3 regions of the Paenibacillus rhizovicinus genome follow, and region 3 is predicted to be linked to each of the others. Evidence: a T-box and tRNA genes for the amino acid it is inferred to sense, from the RefSeq annotation. Region 3 holds a T-box; the other regions hold tRNA genes.
The links. The T-box of region 3 lies ahead of tyrS (tyrosine--tRNA ligase). A T-box ahead of a tRNA ligase gene usually reads a tRNA of that ligase, here a tRNA-Tyr.
Positions count from the first base shown of each region.

Region 1: it encodes a tRNA-Tyr, which carries the amino acid that the T-box ahead of tyrS (tyrosine--tRNA ligase) is inferred to sense. The anticodon was not compared.
Region 2: it encodes a tRNA-Tyr, which carries the amino acid that the T-box ahead of tyrS (tyrosine--tRNA ligase) is inferred to sense. The anticodon was not compared.

Region 1 is NZ_CP048286.1:4,809,519-4,813,774, forward strand. It holds rRNA gene GZH47_RS21590 (23S ribosomal RNA) at 1-718, shown strand, start outside; tRNA gene GZH47_RS21595 (tRNA-Asn) at 809-884, shown strand; tRNA gene GZH47_RS21600 (tRNA-Ser) at 890-980, shown strand; tRNA gene GZH47_RS21605 (tRNA-Glu) at 986-1,060, shown strand; tRNA gene GZH47_RS21610 (tRNA-Val) at 1,140-1,215, shown strand; tRNA gene GZH47_RS21615 (tRNA-Met) at 1,243-1,319, shown strand; tRNA gene GZH47_RS21620 (tRNA-Asp) at 1,354-1,430, shown strand; tRNA gene GZH47_RS21625 (tRNA-Phe) at 1,445-1,520, shown strand; tRNA gene GZH47_RS21630 (tRNA-Thr) at 1,546-1,621, shown strand; tRNA gene GZH47_RS21635 (tRNA-Tyr) at 1,629-1,712, shown strand; tRNA gene GZH47_RS21640 (tRNA-Trp) at 1,722-1,795, shown strand; tRNA gene GZH47_RS21645 (tRNA-His) at 1,816-1,891, shown strand; tRNA gene GZH47_RS21650 (tRNA-Gln) at 1,920-1,995, shown strand; tRNA gene GZH47_RS21655 (tRNA-Gly) at 2,001-2,075, shown strand; tRNA gene GZH47_RS21660 (tRNA-Cys) at 2,086-2,159, shown strand; tRNA gene GZH47_RS21665 (tRNA-Arg) at 2,175-2,251, shown strand; tRNA gene GZH47_RS21670 (tRNA-Leu) at 2,261-2,342, shown strand; gene GZH47_RS21675 (hypothetical protein) at 2,478-2,642, shown strand; gene GZH47_RS21680 (LiaF transmembrane domain-containing protein) at 2,971-3,258, shown strand; gene GZH47_RS21685 (PspA/IM30 family protein) at 3,354-4,052, shown strand; gene GZH47_RS21690 (PspC domain-containing protein) at 4,049-4,256, shown strand, end outside.
Region 2 is NZ_CP048286.1:3,244,561-3,248,816, reverse strand. It holds rRNA gene GZH47_RS14500 (23S ribosomal RNA) at 1-506, shown strand, start outside; tRNA gene GZH47_RS14495 (tRNA-Ile) at 623-699, shown strand; tRNA gene GZH47_RS14490 (tRNA-Ala) at 713-788, shown strand; tRNA gene GZH47_RS14485 (tRNA-Asn) at 806-881, shown strand; tRNA gene GZH47_RS14480 (tRNA-Ser) at 887-977, shown strand; tRNA gene GZH47_RS14475 (tRNA-Glu) at 1,001-1,075, shown strand; tRNA gene GZH47_RS14470 (tRNA-Val) at 1,152-1,227, shown strand; tRNA gene GZH47_RS14465 (tRNA-Met) at 1,254-1,330, shown strand; tRNA gene GZH47_RS14460 (tRNA-Asp) at 1,367-1,443, shown strand; tRNA gene GZH47_RS14455 (tRNA-Phe) at 1,458-1,533, shown strand; tRNA gene GZH47_RS14450 (tRNA-Thr) at 1,556-1,631, shown strand; tRNA gene GZH47_RS14445 (tRNA-Tyr) at 1,639-1,722, shown strand; tRNA gene GZH47_RS14440 (tRNA-Gln) at 1,730-1,805, shown strand; tRNA gene GZH47_RS14435 (tRNA-Lys) at 1,815-1,887, shown strand; tRNA gene GZH47_RS14430 (tRNA-Leu) at 1,904-1,989, shown strand; tRNA gene GZH47_RS14425 (tRNA-Leu) at 2,000-2,086, shown strand; tRNA gene GZH47_RS14420 (tRNA-Gly) at 2,090-2,164, shown strand; tRNA gene GZH47_RS14415 (tRNA-Cys) at 2,174-2,244, shown strand; tRNA gene GZH47_RS14410 (tRNA-Pro) at 2,277-2,353, shown strand; tRNA gene GZH47_RS14405 (tRNA-Gly) at 2,367-2,437, shown strand; gene GZH47_RS14400 (RidA family protein) at 2,512-2,976, opposite strand; gene GZH47_RS14395 (alanine racemase) at 3,023-4,108, opposite strand; gene GZH47_RS14390 (VOC family protein) at 4,221-4,256, opposite strand, start outside.
Region 3 is NZ_CP048286.1:6,401,607-6,405,862, reverse strand. It holds gene GZH47_RS28625 (flotillin lipid rafts scaffold protein FloT) at 1-42, opposite strand, end outside; gene GZH47_RS28620 (NfeD family membrane protein) at 71-598, opposite strand; gene tyrS (tyrosine--tRNA ligase) at 813-2,066, opposite strand; T-box leader at 2,116-2,402, opposite strand; gene GZH47_RS28610 (transglycosylase domain-containing protein) at 2,643-4,256, shown strand, end outside.

The DNA.
Region 1 (4,256 bases), 1.6 Mb from region 3:
CCACCCTGATCGTATCGGAGTTCTAACCTGGTACCGTAATCCGGTACAGGGACCGTGTCAGGTGGGCAGTTTGACTGGGGCGGTCGCCTCCTAAAATGTAACGGAGGCGCCCAAAGGTTCCCTCAGAATGGTTGGAAATCATTCGTAGCGTGCAAAGGCATAAGGGAGCTTGACTGCGAGACCTACAAGTCGAGCAGGGACGAAAGTCGGGCTTAGTGATCCGGTGGTACCGCATGGAAGGGCCATCGCTCAACGGATAAAAGCTACCCTGGGGATAACAGGCTTATCTCCCCCAAGAGTCCACATCGACGGGGAGGTTTGGCACCTCGATGTCGGCTCATCGCATCCTGGGGCTGAAGTAGGTCCCAAGGGTTGGGCTGTTCGCCCATTAAAGCGGTACGCGAGCTGGGTTCAGAACGTCGTGAGACAGTTCGGTCCCTATCTGTCGTGGGCGTAGGAAATTTGAGAGGAGCTGTCCTTAGTACGAGAGGACCGGGATGGACGCACCGCTGGTGTACCAGTTGTTCCGCCAGGAGCATCGCTGGGTAGCCAAGTGCGGACGGGATAAGCGCTGAAAGCATCTAAGCGTGAAGCCCCCCTCAAGATGAGATTTCCCAGTATGTAAGACCCCTTGAAGACGACGAGGTTGATAGGTTCGAGGTGGAAGCGCAGCAATGCGTGGAGCTGACGAATACTAATCGGTCGAGGGCTTATCCAAGAACATGCTCTTTAGCTAAGCTAAGCAAGAAACCTTCGCAAAAGTTCGTATCCAGTTTTCAGGGTGTAAGTTGCCCGAATAACATACTGTTCCCTGATAGCTCAGTTGGTAGAGCACTCGACTGTTAATCGAGTTGTCACAGGTTCGAGTCCTGTTCGGGGAGCCATTTCTGGAGAGCTGTCCGAGTGGTCGAAGGAGCACGATTGGAAATCGTGTAGGCGCTAACCGCGTCTCGAGGGTTCGAATCCCTCGCTCTCCGCCAGATACGGCCCGTTGGTCAAGTGGTTAAGACACCTCCCTTTCACGGAGGTAACAGGGGTTCGAGTCCCCTACGGGTCACCAATTTCTCTAAAAATTCTTCAAAAAATGACTTGCAATGAGCATAGTAAATGAGTTATAGTATTACTTGTCGCTCAAACATGGAGGCTTAGCTCAGCTGGGAGAGCATCTGCCTTACAAGCAGAGGGTCGGCGGTTCGATCCCGTCAGCCTCCACCATAATTGCATAGCAATGATTTCTAATGACGCGGGGTGGAGCAGCCCGGTAGCTCGTCGGGCTCATAACCCGAAGGCCGCAGGTTCAAATCCTGCCCCCGCAACCAATTATCTTCGGTGTCTTACCGAGAATTATAATGTGGAGCCGTGGTGTAGTGGCCCAACATGCCTGCCTGTCACGCAGGAGACCGCGGGTTCGAATCCCGTCGGCTCCGCCATTATAACCAAGTAAGGCTCGGTAGCTCAGTTGGTAGAGCAGAGGACTGAAAATCCTCGTGTCGGCGGTTCGATTCCGTCCCGAGCCACCATTTAAGACAAGCAATAAGTTAATATGCCGGTGTAGCTCAGTTGGTAGAGCAACTGACTTGTAATCAGTAGGTCGTGGGTTCGACTCCTATCGCCGGCACCATTTTCATGGAGGATTAGCGAAGTGGCCAAACGCGGGAGACTGTAAATCTCTTCCTCACGGTTCGGTGGTTCGAATCCATCATCCTCCACCACTTTTTTATAGGGGCATAGTTTAAGGGTAGAACAGCGGTCTCCAAAACCGTTAGTGTGGGTTCAATTCCTGCTGCCCCTGCCAATTTCAAATAGTTATATATGGCGATCGTGGCGAAGTGGTTAACGCACCGGTTTGTGGATCCGGCATTCGTGGGTTCAATTCCCATCGGTCGCCCCATTTTAACTATAAGTATGAAATTAAATGTTGGGGATTAGCCAAGCGGTAAGGCAACGGACTTTGACTCCGTCATTCCCTAGGTTCGAATCCTAGATCCCCAGCCATTTACGCGGAAGTGGCTCAGCGGTAGAGCATCGCCTTGCCAAGGCGAGGGTCGCGGGTTCGATTCCCGTCTTCCGCTCCATTCTTCATCTGGCGCCATAGCCAAGTGGTAAGGCAGAGCTCTGCAAAAGCTTTACCCCCAGTTCGAGTCTGGGTGGCGCCTCCACAACTTCATTAATTTGTGCCCTTAGCTCAGCTGGATAGAGCGTTTGACTACGAATCAAAAGGTCAGGAGTTCGAATCTCTTAGGGCACGCCAACAAAAAATGCCGGCGTGGCGGAATGGCAGACGCGCGCGACTCAAAATCGTGAGGGAAACCGTGGAGGTTCGAGTCCTCTCGCCGGCACCACTTTTACAATGAATAACGAAAACATAGACGCTGATTGGACATAGTCCAGTCGGCGTTTTTTCGTTTATAGTGTTGTTCAACTTCTCGGCGCTTTGTACATATACATCTGTAAACGATGTTGAGGAGAGGATGCCGATGACCGACTTCGAAGAAAGACTGATTGCCGTATTGAAAGACATCAAAAGCGAATTAAGTATGGTGAGTAAGCGGTTGGACTCCATTTCCGATCATATCGATGATTCGAGAAGAAGCTTGGATGTATTGAATGAGTTAGTACAGGTAATTGCTTATTCGGATTGACGTGCTGAAGTACGTGGATTAGGAAAATCGCTTATTCAAGCCTGTTGGATCACTGATCTTGCAGGCTTTTTGTCATCTCTACTTATATCTTCATCAGAACTACACCGGAGAAGCGGATAATGTGATAGGCTGCGTATGAAAGCGGCAGTTCAGTCTGAGGGTCTGTAGAGTCCCCGCCTGAGGTCTAGGGTGAAATACCGTCGCGGGTCCGTTTTGAAGAATGCGAAAACAACCTACAATAAGGACATAAGCAAGAAACGAAACATCAGCAACGCAAAGCACGTAATGAGCTAGTAAGATTGATCGAATTGAGAGGCGGTGACATAACATGAACGGAAAAAATGCACTTGGCGCGGTTTTGGTTGTTTTTGGCGGATTGATGGTGATGAAGTTTCTTGGCATTCACCTCGGTTGGATCGTTGGACTTCTGATGCCTTTCATCCTGATTGGTCTTGGCGTTGTCGGGGTTAGAAACGACAGCAAAGTAATCGGCTCGATCCTGATCGTCGTAGGCGGCTTGATGCTTCTCCCGAAACTCTTCGGCTTGTTCTCGCTTCTGCTTGCGATCGTATTGATCGTATGGGGCGTGGCGATGTTTAAAGGAAAGCGAATTTAATCTATCACCTGGTTTGAATCGCAGTAATGACGGTAAAAGACATTTCGGATAAGCCGCAATAATCGTTAACGTTCGGAACGAAGGAGGATCAAGCAATGAGCATTTTGCGAAGAGTGAGGGACATGACGGCTGCGACGTTGAACGAGCGGCTGGAGAAGGCCGAGGATCCCGTTAAGCTGATCGATCAGTTTCTATGGTCGACGCGGGAGGAAATCATTCAGGCCGAGAAATTGTATCAACAGTGCGCAGGACACGGCAACCATTTGAAAACGCAATGGCTGCAAGCGGAGCAATTGAAAGAAAAACGCGAACAGCAAGCCATCATCGCGTTGAAAGCAGGCGAAGAGCATGTTGCCCGCATCGCTCTGATGGAGAAAGCGTCAAGCGAAGAGCGCGCCGCTCAGTACCGCGAGTTGTATGAACAAGCCGCTCAAAGCATCAGAGAGCTGGAAGAACAGCTTCGCGAGCTTCGCAGCGAGTATCAGAGCGTTTACGATAAGCGGGAGTATTTTGCGGCACGGATGGAGTCGCTTCGGCTGCAACAGCGATTGAACGAGCGTTACACGCAAAATGGCGTTTTCAACTCTGCGCCAGGTCAGCAATCCTCCGGGATATTCCGCAGGCTGGACGACCGAATCAGCGACATGGAGCTGGAGGCTCGCAGTCTCCGCGACCTGCGCAAGGCAGGACAGGATTGGGTTACTAGTGCAGGACAGTCGGTACAAAATGTGATTGAGCGCGAAATGGAGCAATTGAAGCGCAAACTGCAGCAGGAAGGATGGAAATCGCAATGAAGAAGCTGTATCGATCGCGACGCGACAAAAAGTTGTTCGGCCTCTGCGGCGGACTTGCCGAGTTGTTGAATGTAGATGCGACGCTGGTGCGGATTCTGCTGATCGTCGTCACGGTCTTTACGAGCGGCGCATTGATTGTTGTTTATATATTAGCGGGCTTGGTCGTGCCTAAGAATCCGTATGAGTTTGGCGGAGGCTACGGAT
Region 2 (4,256 bases), 3.2 Mb from region 3:
TTAGTGATCCGGTGGTACCGCATGGAAGGGCCATCGCTCAACGGATAAAAGCTACCCTGGGGATAACAGGCTTATCTCCCCCAAGAGTCCACATCGACGGGGAGGTTTGGCACCTCGATGTCGGCTCATCGCATCCTGGGGCTGAAGTAGGTCCCAAGGGTTGGGCTGTTCGCCCATTAAAGCGGTACGCGAGCTGGGTTCAGAACGTCGTGAGACAGTTCGGTCCCTATCTGTCGTGGGCGTAGGAAATTTGAGAGGAGCTGTCCTTAGTACGAGAGGACCGGGATGGACGCACCGCTGGTGTACCAGTTGTTCCGCCAGGAGCATCGCTGGGTAGCCAAGTGCGGACGGGATAAGCGCTGAAAGCATCTAAGCGTGAAGCCCCCCTCAAGATGAGATTTCCCAGTATGTAAGACCCCTTGAAGACGACGAGGTTGATAGGTTCGAGGTGGAAGCGCAGCAATGCGTGGAGCTGACGAATACTAATCGGTCGAGGGCTTATCCTAACGTCTCTACCCAGAGACAACCAGCTAAATGTTCTGCAATGATTTCGTATCCAGTTTTCAAGGTGTTATCTCTATGACCATTTAAAGAGTATCCCACCTTGCAGTGGGTTTTTTATTGGCCTTTAGCTCAGCTGGTTAGAGCGCACCCCTGATAAGGGTGAGGTCGGTGGTTCGAGTCCACTAAGGCCAACCATATCTTCCTTTACGGGGCCATAGCTCAGCTGGGAGAGCGCCTGCCTTGCAAGCAGGAGGTCAGCGGTTCGATCCCGCTTGGCTCCACCAATACTTGTTTCACCTATTCCCTGATAGCTCAGTTGGTAGAGCACTCGACTGTTAATCGAGTTGTCACAGGTTCGAGTCCTGTTCGGGGAGCCATTTCTGGAGAGCTGTCCGAGTGGTCGAAGGAGCACGATTGGAAATCGTGTAGGCGCTAACCGCGTCTCGAGGGTTCGAATCCCTCGCTCTCCGCCAGAACTCTTCTTATTCTTGTTCAAGGCCCGTTGGTCAAGTGGTTAAGACACCTCCCTTTCACGGAGGTAACAGGGGTTCGAGTCCCCTACGGGTCACCAATTTACCCCCAAAAGTGAAGTAATGCGCTGCAGGTTAATCCGAGTACTTTTCGGGGAACCCGGGGTTAAACATTATGGAGGCTTAGCTCAGCTGGGAGAGCATCTGCCTTACAAGCAGAGGGTCGGCGGTTCGATCCCGTCAGCCTCCACCATAAATGCATAGCAAGGCTTGAAATGACGCGGGGTGGAGCAGCCCGGTAGCTCGTCGGGCTCATAACCCGAAGGCCGCAGGTTCAAATCCTGCCCCCGCAACCAATTTACTTTCGGTGTCTTACCGAGAAATTATAATGTGGAGCCGTGGTGTAGTGGCCCAACATGCCTGCCTGTCACGCAGGAGACCGCGGGTTCGAATCCCGTCGGCTCCGCCATTATAACCAAGTAAGGCTCGGTAGCTCAGTCGGTAGAGCAGAGGACTGAAAATCCTCGTGTCGGCGGTTCGATTCCGTCCCGAGCCACCATTTAAGACAAGCAACAACATATGCCGGTGTAGCTCAGTTGGTAGAGCAACTGACTTGTAATCAGTAGGTCGTGGGTTCGACTCCTATCGCCGGCACCATTTTCATGGAGGATTAGCGAAGTGGCCAAACGCGGGAGACTGTAAATCTCTTCCTCACGGTTCGGTGGTTCGAATCCATCATCCTCCACCATTTTTATTGGGGATTAGCCAAGCGGTAAGGCAACGGACTTTGACTCCGTCATTCCCTAGGTTCGAATCCTAGATCCCCAGCCATTTTAGTTTGAGTCATTAGCTCAGTTGGTAGAGCACCTGACTTTTAATCAGGGTGTCGTAGGTTCGAATCCTACATGACTCACTTTTCCTTGTTTTATGCGGTTGTGGTGGAATTGGCAGACACGCTATCTTGAGGGGGTAGTGCCCACTGGGCGTATGGGTTCGAGTCCCATCAACCGCACCATTACATATTTGCGGTCATGGCGGAATTGGCAGACGCGCTAGATTCAGGTTCTAGTGTCAGCAATGACGTGGAGGTTCGAGTCCTCTTGACCGCACCAATTGCGGAAGTGGCTCAGCGGTAGAGCATCGCCTTGCCAAGGCGAGGGTCGCGGGTTCGATTCCCGTCTTCCGCTCCATTTTTGTATGGCGCCATAGCCAAGTGGTAAGGCAAAGCTCTGCAAAAGCTTCACCCCCAGTTCGAATCTGGGTGGCGCCTTGGCTGTTTCGTTTTGAATTTGCTTTTGTTCACGGGATGTAGCTCAGCTTGGTAGAGCACCTGGTTTGGGACCAGGGGGTCGCATGTTCAAATCGTGTCATCCCGACCATATCTGCTTGATTGCGGGTGTAGTTCAATGGCAGAACTTCAGCTTCCCAAGCTGATGGCGTGGGTTCGATTCCCATCACCCGCTTACCTTAATGATAAGAGGCCTTGTATCCTAACGGATAAAGGCCTCTTTTTTGGCTGCTAACGGGTTCGATGGGACTAGTCGCGTATCTCTACGATAAGTTCGATTTCTACGGGCGTGTGAAAGGGCAGCTCGCTCGTACCGATCGCGGATCGCGCGTGCCGGCCGTTCTCGCCGAAGACGTCGATTAGGAAATCGGAAGCGCCGTTGACGACGTAAGGCTGATCGGCGAACCCCGGGGCGCTGTTGACGAAGGCGAGCATTTTGACGATTTTGACGACACGATCGAGATCGCCGAGATGATGTTTCATGACGGCGAGGCAGTTAATGATGACTTGACGCGCCGCTTGCTGCCCTTGTTCAATGGTGAGCTCGCTGCCAAGCTTGCCCTCAAACATCAACACGCCGTCAATGCGGCAGTCCTGACCGGAGAGATAGAGCAGGTTGCCGGTTTGGTTTGCGGGGATGTAGCTGAATTTGGGCTTGCCGACGGCAGGAAGCTCGATGCCGAGTTCTTTCAATCGGTTCTCGATAACGGACATGGTTTCGTTCTCCTCCCAATCCAAGCTGATAAACGAGCTAGCATGGCTATTCAAGCATTCCGCGGGCCAAGATCGGCCGCTCATCGAATCGGCCGGCTTCGGCCCAGTATAGTTTGTTGTGCAGGTTCAGCGTGCTGCAGATATGATTCGGGATGATATGTATCTGGTCGCCGACCTTCAGCTCGTGATGGGGAAGCAGCCGCAGCATGCCGTGTTCCTCGGTCATCCGCTCCAATACCGCCTCCGGAAGTTCAACCACATGGCCAAAACCATGCAGCAGCAGCGGCTCCGTATTCGGCTGCACGTCTGTAGCGAACGTCTTGCTTCCGCCGTCGATGACTGCATAATCCGGGCTGGGTCTGCTGATGACTGTAGCCAAAATCGATCCGGCGCAATCCTCCCAAGTCGATACGCCAAGCTTCGTTTGCATCGCGTCATTAAAGATATAAGTGCCGGGACGGATCTCGGTTACGCCTTTGACCGTTGCGGCATATAAGCCGGTAGGCGTCGAACCGACGCTGACATCGGCGACGGGAATGCCCAGGGCCCTCATTTCGTCGGCGAGCTGCACCATCCATGTCCCTTCTTCGATGCCTGCGCGTTCCAGTTCAAGCGTGGACCTGCCGTCAAGCAGCGGCCCGCGGAAGGTGAAGATGCCTTGAAGCCGCAGATGGGACAGCTTATGAATGAGGGAAGCGAGCTCTTGGGCATGCTCGCGCAGCACGCCTGTGCGCTTGAGTCCGGTATCGATTTCCAGACGGACCTCGAGGACAACGCCTTGCTGCTCGGCTGCTTCGGACAGACGCAGCGCCCCTTCGTAGCTGTCGGTACCGACGATTAACCGGATTTGGCGAGAGAGCTTGATGGCCCGTTCGATTTTGCTCCGCGTGACCAGCGGATACGCGATAAAAATATCCCCGATGCCGTGCCGTGCCATCACTTCGGCTTCGGAGACCTTGGCCGTCGTGATGCCGACCGCGCCTGCGGCAATCTGTTCCGCGGCAAGCGAGGGGAGCTTATGGGTCTTGGCATGGGGCCTTAGCTGCACGTTCAATGCTTTCGCGCGCGCAGCCATCCGTTCGATGTTGTTCCTCGTTCGCTTCGCATCGATGATTAAACATGGCGTCTCCAATACGGCTCAGCCTCCTTTATTGGGACAAGTCCTGTATGCGATTGCGCATGCAAGCCCGGCCACGGGAGGCCGGGCTTATAATTACGTTATGCACGATTAAGCATAGCTAATGCTATTTGGCGTTCTCGTCAGGCTGATGAATACCGAA
Region 3 (4,256 bases):
AACGCCTACGACGGCGGCTGGGATGATTAAGTAATCAGGCATGTGAATAAATTCCCCTCTCTTACTGCGTTTAGAGCTCCAATTTCGAAACGAGGAGCGTATGGTCTTCTACGCCGATGACGACAATCCGGGAGCCTACTGCGAGCTCAGCCCCGTCAAAACTCGCGGCGATATGGTTCGTCAAACCCATCCCGGTCTTCACCGTTACTTCCCCGAACCCGCTGGACGGTATCGGCACCGTCACTTCGCCTCGCATGCCGGTCAGTTCTTTCATGGAATAACCGGTCGAATGTTCGCTCCGTTCCATGGGACGAATGTACAGATAATAAAGGCCGATTGCAGCCGCTATGGCGCCCAGGGCAGCAATGACTACAATCGCGGCAGTGCCGAGTGCACTGTGATGCAGGAGCAGCAATCCCGCTCCGCCGAAAACGGTAATTCCGCCGACGATCGCAGTCGGCTGGAGTACGGGTACGCCGTCCAGCGACAAGAAATCGAGCATGCCGTCCAGCGCGAGACTGAGCCAGTCGCCCAAGACCACGCTGACGATCGCGAACAATATGCCGCCGAATAAACAGCCGAGAAATAAGCCTTCCATGCCCTCCCTCCAATTCTTGCGATTCCATATTTTAGAATTCCATCCGTTATTTATTACGACAGGCGTGCCGAGAAGTTTCGCTCGACGTCAGAATTGCATCACCTGCATGGGCAGATGGATGCACGGATTGAATGTATTGGAAGGTTCGGAGGAGATAATAAAATAAGCTTACCCTGCGAACGCATTCGCACGATAAGCTTAGTACCGGTTTCCATTATTGAAGAACCACTTTCACGAATTTCCGTTTGCCAACCTGTACAATGTCTCCATCAGCCAGCGTAATCTCTGCCGACCAGTCCTCGACTTTGTGCTCGTTGATGCGTACGGCGCCTTGTTGAACGCTTCGTTTCGCCTCGCTGGAAGAAACCTGGAGTTCGAGCTTCGTCAGCAGCTTCAGAATACCGATGCGGCCATCCTGCAATTCGGAGACGGACAGCGTAGCGGATTGAATATCGTCCGGCAGCGCCCGCTTCTGAAATACGGTAATGAAATGCCGCTCGGCCGCCGCCGCCGCTTCTTCGCCGTGGTACATGTGCACGAAATTGCGGGCAAGCGCCATTTTGACGTCACGCGGGTGCTTGCTGCCATCTGCAATGCCGTCTCGCAGCCGATCCAGCTCTTCGCTGCCGATATCCGTTGCCAATTCGTAGTATTTCAGCATGAGCGCGTCCGGAATCGACATCGACTTGCCGTAAATTTGGTTCGGCTCTTCATCGATGCCGATGTAATTGCCCAAGCTCTTGCTCATCTTGTTCACGCCGTCAAGGCCTTCGATGAGCGGGGTCATAATGACGGCCTGCGCCGCTTTGCCGTATTCCTTCTGCAAGGTGCGGCCCATCAGCACGTTGAACTTCTGGTCCGTGCCGCCGAGCTCGACGTCGCTTTCAAGCGTCACGGAATCGTAGCCCTGCATAAGCGGATAGAAAAATTCATGTATGCTGATCGGCTGGCCGGATTGGTACCGCTTCGTAAAATCGTCCCTTTCCAGCATGCGAGCGACCGTCAATTTCGCCGACAGTGCCACGACTTCCGCGAAGTTCATCGGACCGAGCCATTCGGAGTTGTAGTACACCGTTGTCTTGGCCGGATCGAGCAGCTTGTAGATTTGCTTCTGGTACGTTTCGGCGTTACGCTTCACGTCTTCTTCGCTGAGCTGCTTGCGCGTCTCGGATTTCCCCGTCGGATCCCCGATGCGTCCCGTGAAATCGCCAATAATAAGCTGGACTTCGTGGCCGAGCTGCTGAAATTGTCTGAGCTTATGCAGTACGACCGTATGCCCGATATGAATATCCGGCGCGGAAGGATCAAGACCCAACTTCACTTTAAGCGGCTTGCCTGTCGCAACTGCATGTATGACCTTTGCTTTCATGTCGTCTTCCGGCACGATCTCGACAACGCCTCGTCGAATAACCGCCATTTGACGCTCGACTTCCTGCTGCTGCGCAGCCGTCAATTGTTCCCATTTCACCATGCGAGCCCATCCCCTTTTCGGAAAATAACAAAAAATCCTTCTGTCCTCAAGGGACGAGAAGGATTTGCTCGCGGTACCACCCTCGTTAGAGCCGCCGGCTTCCGTGCAGCGAACTGCCGGGAAGGCCGAACATGCGGCTCTCACTTCATTATCGTAACGGATATTATCCGGATGCAGACTACTGGAGAAACGATTCCAAGGGACTGGAAAACGTTCGTTCGTCCGATCGGCTCGAGGCGGTAATTCGACATGCGGCACGTACCGGTTTGCACCATCCACCGGCTCTCTGGAATCGCGGCCCGCATCTCTACTGATGCCTGTCAACGCGTATCAATATGCAATTGTAATTAAATCCATGATTCCGGAAGAAACACGCAGCGCCGGCGGTAAGTCGGCCGATCCCGTTTCTTTCTTGTGTCCCGTTATACCACAGACGTGCAAACAAAGTCAACGGAAGCCCGTAACAAGCGGTGAAATGGTCGAAGCATAGACAAATTCGTCGGCCAAAGACTCCTACTCGATTGGCGATTTATGCTATAATAATGACGTTAATCGGAGGAGGCTAATCATTCTATGGATCAAGACCGTCAACCGCACACAAAAGGATACAGCAAATGGCGGACTTTTGGAATCGTGACGTTCGTAACATTTAAATGGCTCTTTATCTTCGGTATTTTAATCGGATTGTTCGGTGCAGCCGCAGTAGCCGGCTATGTGGCCTCATTCGTAAAAGACGAACCCGTTCGCTCTAGAGAGGAAATCGAAGCGAAGATCGATGAGAACTCCATTACGGGCTTCGTGTATTTCAATGATGGACAAACTCCCGTGGGTCAATTGCGCACAGAAGAGGATCGGCGCCTGATCAAGCGGGAAGACATTCCCCCACAGGTCATCAACGCTGTTCTGGCGACGGAAGATAATAACTTCTACAAGCACATCGGCGTCGACTTCAACGGACTTGGCCGGGCGGTCAAGCAGAAGCTGCTGAACGAGGATACGCAAACCGGCGGCAGCACGCTGACCCAGCAGCTGGTACGTCAGGTTTTCCTGACGCTCGATAAAACAGACAGCCGTAAAGCGAAAGAAATCTTCCTCTCGCTGCGGATTGAACGTTTCATGACCAAGGACGAAATTCTGACCGCTTATTTGAATAAGGTCCAATTCGGCACGGGTAACAGCGGCTACAATCTGTATGGCATTAAGGCGGCTGCCAAAGGCATATTCAACATTACCGACCTGAACCAGCTCAATATCGCGCAATCCGCGTACTTGGCCGGTTTGCCGCAGCGTCCGTCCGCTTATACGGCTTTCACGAGCAAGGGCAAGTTTAATCCATCCGGATTCAAACTCGCCATGGACAGACAGCATATCGTATTGAAACGAATGCTGGAAACAGGCCGGATCAGTCAAGAGCAATACGACGAGGCGTTGGCCTTCGACGTCGAGAGTTCGCTGGCCAAGCCGACGGAGAAAGCATACTCGACATTCCCGTTCCTGATGCTGGAATCCGAACGCCAAGCGGCGGAGCTGCTGCTCTTGCACGAGAATCCGAACTTGACACCGGAAGACGTCAAGAAGAAGGAAAATGCACCGCTGCTTGAAGAAGCCCGGCAGCATCTGCTCCGCGGCGGTTATCACATCTTCACCACGATCGATAAGAAAGTGTACAACTCCATGCATAAAGTCGGGTCGGATCCGAACAATTTCGGAGGCGACAGCAAGGAGAAAGGCTTGGAGCAGACAGGCGCGATCATGCTGGATCACAAAACCGGCGCCATTCTCGGCATGCTGGAAGGCCGCGACTTCTATACGGAGCAGTTAAACCACGCGACGCAGATGACGCGTCAGCCGGGCTCCACAATGAAACCCATTGCGGCTTATTTACCTGCCATCGACAAAGGACTTATTCAGCCGGCAAGCGTCATCGACGATTCGCCGATCGTCATGAAGGACGGTCAGAAGGGCTATCACATTCCGATGAACGTCACGAACAAATTTTACGGCCTCGTGACGGCTAGGGATGCGCTGAACCGCTCGCTGAATATTCCGGCACTTAAAGTGTTCAACAATATCGTAACGATTCCGGAAGCCTGGAAATTCGCGAGAAAACTCGGCATCACGACGATTCAGCCGGAAGACGATTATGCGCAAACGGGCGTTATCGGCGGTCTGAGCATCGGGGTATCC